Regions from separate parts of the Streptomyces sp. NPDC048257 genome, predicted to be linked through region 1. Evidence: riboswitches for the same ligand, from Rfam matches in the RefSeq annotation. Region 1 holds a riboswitch; each other region holds the start of a gene.
What was found. Region 1 has a riboswitch for thiamine pyrophosphate ahead of ACGFZK_RS23115 (thiamine ABC transporter substrate binding subunit). Riboswitches for the same ligand answer to the same signal wherever they lie in the genome.
Positions count from the first base shown of each region.

Region 1 (2,259 bases):
GGTGGCCCGCGCCCCCTCGCGGGGGCCGGGGCCCGGCGCGGCGCCCCCCGACGCCGCGCCCGGCTCCTTGGGACCGCCTACTTCACGACGGTCGAGGTCCATGCCTTGACCCACTGCTCACGGTTCTTGGCGATGGTCTCGGGAGCCACGTTCTCGGGCTTCTCGATCACCACACCGTGCTTGGTGAACAGCTCCGGCAGGGCGGCGTCCTTCGTCACGGGGTTCACGAACATCTGGAGCGGCATGTCCTCCTGGAACTTCTTGCTGACCAGGAAGTCCACGAGGGCCTTGCCGCCCTCCTCGTTCTCGGCGCCCTTGAGCAGGCCCGCGAACTCGATCTGGCGGAAGCAGGTGCCGGTGGAGACGCCCGTGGGGGCCTCGGCCGGCTGCGGCTCGCCGTACAGCACCTCGACCGGCGGGCTGGAGGCGTAGGAGACGACCAGTGGACGGTCGCCCTTGGCCTTCTTGCCGCCCGCGGAGCCGGAGAAGCGCTCGTTGTAGGCCTGCTCCCAGCCGTCGACGACCTCGACGCCGTTGGCCTTCAGCTTGCTCCAGTAGTCCTTCCAGCCCTCCTCGCCGTACTTGCCGACGGAGGCGAGCAGGAAGCCGAGGCCGGGCGAGGAGGTCGCGGCGTTCTCGGTGACCAGCAGGTTCTTGTACTCCGGCTTGATCAGGTCGTCCAGCGTCTGCGGCGGGGCGATCTTCTTCTCGGCGAAGTAGGCCTTGTCGTAGTTGACGCAGATGTCACCGGAGTCGATCGGGGTGACCCGGTGCCCCTTGTCGAGCACGTACTCGGGCTTCACCTCGGCGAGGCCCTTGGCCTCGTACGGCGTGAAGATGCCGTTGTCGAGGGCGCGCGAGAGGAGGGTGTTGTCCACGCCGAAGAAGACGTCGCCGCGCGGGGACCCCTTGGTGAGGATCTCCTGGTTCAGCGCCGCGCCCGCGTCCCCGGACTTCAGCACCTTGACCGTGTAGCCGCTCTGCTGCTCGAACTCCTTGAGGACCGTGTCGGTCACGTTGAAGGAGTCGTGGGTGACGAGCGTGACGGTCTTGGACTTCGGGGCGTCGCTCGCGCCGGTCTTGTCCTGGGCGTCTCCGCCGCCGCAGGCGCTGAGCGTGGTGACGCCGAGGGCGGCCGCGAGCACGGTGCCCGCGATCTTCCTGGTGGTGCTCATTGGTGAATTCCTCCTGGGATGTCCAGGAGAAGACGCGGCCCTGCCCGGCGCTCTGCGAGAGCGGACGCCGGGCAGGGCGCAACAGCAAGAGTGGTGACCGAACTTCCTACCCCGAATGACCGGGGCGAGGTTCAGAGGGTCTGCGGATGACGGATACCGCACTCTCAGCGCTGTGGCGCTCCCCTGTCGGAATATGAAATTGGTTCGGCCACAGGGTACCCCGTGGCCGAATTACGTCGAACAGAAGCGGAATCTAGCGCTCCGAGGCCGCCAGCTGGCCGCACGCGCCGTCGATCTCCTGGCCCCGGGTGTCCCGTACGGTCACGGGCACGCCGTGGCGGGCGATGGCCTCCACGAAGGCCTTCTCGTCCTCGGGGCGCGAGGCGGTCCACTTGGAGCCCGGCGTCGGGTTCAGCGGGATCAGGTTGACGTGTACACGCTTGCCCTTGAGCAGCTTGCCCAGGAGGTCACCGCGCCAGGCCTGGTCGTTGATGTCGCGGATCAGGGCGTACTCGATCGAGATCCGGCGGCCGGACTTCTCCGCGTACTCCCAGGCCGCGCCGAGCACCTCACGGACGTTCCAGCGGGTGTTCACGGGGACGAGGGTGTCGCGCAGCTCGTCGTCGGGCGCGTGCAGCGAGACGGCGAGGCGGCACTTGAAGCCCTCGTCGGCGAAGCGCAGCATGGCCGGGACCAGGCCGACGGTGGAGACGGTGATACCGCGCTGCGACAGGCCCAGGCCGTCGGGCTCCGGGTCGGTGAGCCGACGGATGGCGCCGACCACGCGGTTGTAGTTGGCCAGGGGCTCGCCCATGCCCATGAAGACGATGTTCGACAGCCGCGCCGGGCCGCCGGGAACCTCTCCGTCGCGCAGCGCGCGCATGCCGTCGACGATCTGGTGCACGATCTCGGCGGTGGACAGGTTGCGGTCCAGGCCGGCCTGGCCGGTGGCGCAGAACGGGCAGTTCATGCCGCAGCCGGCCTGCGAGGAGATGCACATGGTGACCCGGTCGGGGTAGCGCATCAGCACGGACTCGACGAGCGTGCCGTCGTGCAGCTTCCACAGGGTCTTGCGGGTGGTGTC
Region 1 covers NZ_JBICZI010000012.1:80,990-83,248, reverse strand. Annotated here, with positions in the region: gene ACGFZK_RS23115 (thiamine ABC transporter substrate binding subunit) at 78-1,175, opposite strand; TPP riboswitch at 1,261-1,370, opposite strand; gene rlmN (23S rRNA (adenine(2503)-C(2))-methyltransferase RlmN) at 1,429-2,259, opposite strand, start outside.

Region 2 (2,259 bases), on a different contig from region 1:
GTGACGGTGGTGTCCCAGCCGAGTTCCTCGCTGGTGGCGCCGATGACGAGTTCGCCGTTCTCGCGCGGCACCAGGTAGACGTGGCTGCCGCGCACGACGGCCCGTACGGTCCGCGAGAGGAACGGCGCGTACGCCGCCGGCACGGTGAGCCGCAGGACCTGGCCCTTGACCGGCCGTACGGGGGCCACGACCTCCGGCGGTACGCCCGCCAGCCGACCGGTGAGCGAGCCCGCGGCCAGGACCACCTGGTCGGCGAGCAGCTCCGTACCGTCGTCGAGGAGGGCGCCGGTCGCCCGGTCGGTGGTGGTGAGCAGCCGTTCCGCGGCCGCACGGTGGATGATCACGCCGGCCCGTTCGCAGGCGGCCAGCAGGGCGGCGGCGAGCCGGCGGGGGTCGACCTGGTGGTCGCCGTCGACGCGCAGGCCGCCGCGTACGCCGGGGGCGAGCAAGGGCTCCAGGCGGCGGCACTCGCGGCCGGTGAGCCACTCGGACTCCAGGCCGCAGCGGCGCTGCAGGGCGTGCAGTTCGCGCAGGTGGAGGCGGTCGTCGGAGTCGAGGGCGACGGCGAGGGTGCCGCAGGCGCGGTAGCCGATGTCCATGCCGCCGCTCGCTTCGGCGAGCTCGGCGGCGAACTGCGGATAGCGCGCGGCGGAGGCGAGGCCGAGGCCGAGCAGGGCTTCCTCGCCGTAGTGCAGTTCGGTGACGGGGGCGAGCATGCCGGCCGCGACCTGGGCGGCGCCGCCGCCGGGTGCGGGGTCGGCGAGTGTGGTGCTCAGTCCGCGCGCGGCGGCCCGCCAGGCGGTGACCAGGCCGATGATCCCGCCCCCGATGACGAGGACGTCGGATCCCGTGGCGGAATCCTTTCGAGATGAGTGCATGGGCGTCCAGCCCCTCCCTTCGCCGGCATGACCCGGATCAGGTTCGTACGGTCGGAGGCCGGCCAGCCTCCCTCTCAGCCCGGTGCGCCGGACTCCCGCGATAGGTACGGTGGCCAGACTAACCCGGCCGTGGACGGCGGGTAAGGCGGCACCTATTCCTGACGGAGCGTCAGGTGACTAGGGTGGCCGAGTGAGCGAGCAGACGGAACAGAATCAGCGCGGCGTCGTGATCGTCGGCGCCGGAATGGCCGGGGTGCAGACCGCGGTCGCCCTGCGCGAACAGGGCTTCACCGGGCCCGTGACCCTGCTGGGAGCCGAACCCCACCAGCCCTACGACCGGCCCCCGCTGTCCAAGGCGGTCCTCCTCGGCAAGGCCGAGGACTCCGCCTTCGACGTGGACTTCGAAGGACTCGAGATCGACCTCCGGCTCGGCACCGAGGTCACCGGACTGCGCGCCGCCGACCACGAGCTGGACACCGAGGCGGGCCCGGTCCCGTACGGGGTCCTCGTGCTGGCGACCGGCGCGCAGCCGCTGACCCTGCCCGGCACCGAGGGCGTCCCGGGCGTCCACCTGCTGCGCACGCTGGACGACGCGGCCCGGCTGCGCCCGGTACTGGCGACCGCGCCCCGGGCCGTGGTCGTCGGGGCGGGCTGGATCGGCGCCGAGTTCGCCACCGCCGCCCGGGAGGCGGGCTGCGAGGTCACCGTCGTCGAGGCGGCGGACCGGGTGCTGGCGGGGGCGCTGCCCGCCGAGGCCGCCGAGCCGATGGCGCGCTGGTACGAGGAGGCCGGCGCCGAGCTGATCACCGGGGCGAGGGTCGCCGGGATCGAGGAGGGCCGGGTCCTGCTCGCGGACGGGCGCGTCCTGCCCGCCGGCGCGGTGGTGGTCGGCATCGGCGCGCGCCCCGCCACCGGATGGCTGGCCGGGACCGGCGTGGAACGCGGTCCCGACGGCTCGATCACCGCGGACGCCCACCTGCGGACCTCGCTGCCCGGGGTGTACGCGGTCGGCGACTGCGCCTCCTTCCCGTCCGGGCGGTACGGGACGCGGCTGCTCGTGCACCACTGGGACAACGCGCTCCAGGGGCCGAGGACGGTCGCGGCGAACATCCTGGCCGGGGAGCCGGCCCAGGTCTACGACCCGGTGCCGTACTTCTGGTCGGAGCAGTTCGGACGCTTCGTGCAGTACGCCGGCCACCACGGCGGGGCCGACGCCCTGCTGCTGCGCGGCGACCCGGCCGGTCCGGCCTGGTCGGTGTGCTGGCTGCGGGACGGCGCACTCGTCGCCGTCCTGGCCGTGGGCCGCCCCCGCGACCTGGCGCAGGGCCGCCGCCTGATCGAGGCGGCGGTCCCTCTGGACCCCGCCAAGGTCCGCGACCCC
Region 2 covers NZ_JBICZI010000018.1:120,093-122,351, reverse strand. Annotated here, with positions in the region: gene thiO (glycine oxidase ThiO) at 1-878, opposite strand, end outside; TPP riboswitch at 876-987, opposite strand; gene ACGFZK_RS27705 (NAD(P)/FAD-dependent oxidoreductase) at 1,069-2,259, shown strand, end outside.
Region 2: it holds a riboswitch for thiamine pyrophosphate, as region 1 does, so the genes downstream of both, thiO (glycine oxidase ThiO) here and ACGFZK_RS23115 (thiamine ABC transporter substrate binding subunit) in region 1, are expected to answer to the same signal.

Region 3 (2,259 bases), on a different contig from region 1:
TCCTCGAAGTTCGTGTAGAGGAAGTTCTCCTTGTGGTGCGCCAGGCACCACGCGGCCATGATCGAGCCGCCGCGCGAGACGATGCCGGTCTTGCGGCGGGCGGTCAGCGGCACGTAGGGCAGCAGCACGCCGGCGTGGACCGTCATGTAGTCGACGCCCTGCTCGGCCTGCTCGATGACCGTGTCCTTGTAGATCTCCCAGGTCAGGTCCTCGGCGCGGCCGTCGACCTTCTCCAGCGCCTGGTAGAGCGGCACGGTGCCGATCGGGACGGGGGAGTTGCGCAGCACCCACTCGCGGGTGGTGTGGATGTTGCGGCCGGTCGAGAGGTCCATGACCGTGTCGGCGCCCCACTTGGTCGCCCAGGTCATCTTGTCGACCTCCTCCTCGATGGAGGAGGTGACCGCGGAGTTGCCGATGTTGGCGTTGACCTTCACCAGGAACCGCTTGCCGATGATCATCGGCTCGATCTCGGGGTGGTTCACGTTCGCCGGAAGCACCGCGCGACCTGCGGCGATCTCCTCACGGACGACCTCGGGGGAGACGTTCTCGCGGATCGCGACGTACTCCATCTCCGGGGTGATCTCGCCGCGGCGGGCGTACGCGAGCTGCGTGACGGCGGCGCCGCCACGGCCGCGGCGGGGCTGCCGGGGGCGACCCGGGAAGACCGCGTCGAGGTTCTTGAGGCCGCCGCGCGGGGAGGTGTGCTTGACGCCGTCGTCCTCGGGACGCACGGGGCGGCCCGCGTACTCCTCGGTGTCGCCGCGGCTGATGATCCAGTTCTCGCGCAGCGGCGCGAGGCCGCGCCGGACGTCGGTCTCGATCTGCGGGTCGGTGTACGGACCGGACGTGTCGTAGAGCGTCACGTCCTTGCCGTTGGTGAGGTGGACCTGGCGGACCGGCACCCGGAGGTCGGGGCGGGAGCCCGCCAGGTATCCCTTGTGCCAGCCGGGCTGGCGCTCGGTCTGGCCGTCGGCGTCCTGGCTGACGGCAGGCGTGCGTGCGTCCTGAATGGTCATGAGACCTGATCTCCCTACGCCGGCATTACCCGGTAACAGGTTCGGCGGTCGACGCAGCCTCTTCCCGTACGCATCTGTGATGCCCGTACGGTGATCAGCGTCCTCTCAGCCCGGTGCTCCGAGCTCCCGCGTTGTGCAAAGGTGCCCCCACGCTAGCGTCATCCATGGCGTGCTGAACAGTGGGCCCCCTCATCTCTTGCGATGATCTGCTGGTGACGCCCTCGCTGCAGCCCCCCACCGAGCCCACAGAGAACCACGGCCACAACGGCCACCCGCATGCGAGCCCGGGGCAGTGCGCCGGGCACCCGTCAGGGCACTCCGACGGCCACCCCGCCGGGCACTCCCCGGCTCCCCCATCGGGTCACTCCCACGGCCACGGCCACGGCCACAGCCACGGCCCGGCGGCCCCCGTCTCGAAGCACCTGCGCAAGGTCATCGCGGCCGTACTGATCCCCTTCGCCGCCGCCGTCTTCATCGGCATGGTGGTGCTCTGGCCGGGCGGCGCCCCCGCCCACGAGCGCACGGGGGTGGGCTTCGACCGGCAGACCCAGCAGGGTGTGGTCGCCGCGCTCGAACAGGTCGACTGCAAATCCGTGAACGCCTCCCAGGTACCGGCGACCGGGACCCCCTCCACCCCCGAGGGACGCGGGGCGCAGGCCGCGCAGACCGGTGAGTGCAAGAAGGCCACCGTCGAGATCACCACCGGCCCGGACAAGGGCCGCACCTTCGTGGAGATCGTCCAGCCGGGCGCGCCACGGCAGTTGGAGGATGGCCAGGAGGTGGTGGTGGCGTACGCGCCGGACGCCCCGCGCGACCTCCAGTACTCCGTGATCGACGTGAACCGCAAGCTCCCCATGGCGCTGCTGGCCGGCATCTTCGCGGTCGCGGTGGTCCTCGTCGGGCGGATGCGCGGGCTGTTCGCACTCATCGCGCTGGTGGTCAGCTTCGGGGTGCTGACCCTCTTCATCCTCCCGGCCATCCTGCAGGGTTCGAACCCGCTGGTCGTCGCGGTGGTCGGGGCGAGCGCCATCATGCTGATCGCGCTCTACATGTGCCACGGGCTGACCGCCCGTACCTCGGTCGCCGTTCTCGGCACGCTCGTCTCGCTGCTGCTGATCGGGCTGCTCGGCGCGGTGTTCATCGACTGGGCGTTCCTCAGCGGCAACACCGACGACAACACCGGGCTGATCCACGGGCTGTACCCGGACATCGACATGAGCGGTTTGCTGCTCGCGGGTGTGAT
Region 3 covers NZ_JBICZI010000006.1:81,248-83,506, forward strand. Annotated here, with positions in the region: gene thiC (phosphomethylpyrimidine synthase ThiC) at 1-1,016, opposite strand, end outside; TPP riboswitch at 1,011-1,156, opposite strand; gene ACGFZK_RS15685 (YibE/F family protein) at 1,196-2,259, shown strand, end outside.
Region 3: it holds a riboswitch for thiamine pyrophosphate, as region 1 does, so the genes downstream of both, thiC (phosphomethylpyrimidine synthase ThiC) here and ACGFZK_RS23115 (thiamine ABC transporter substrate binding subunit) in region 1, are expected to answer to the same signal.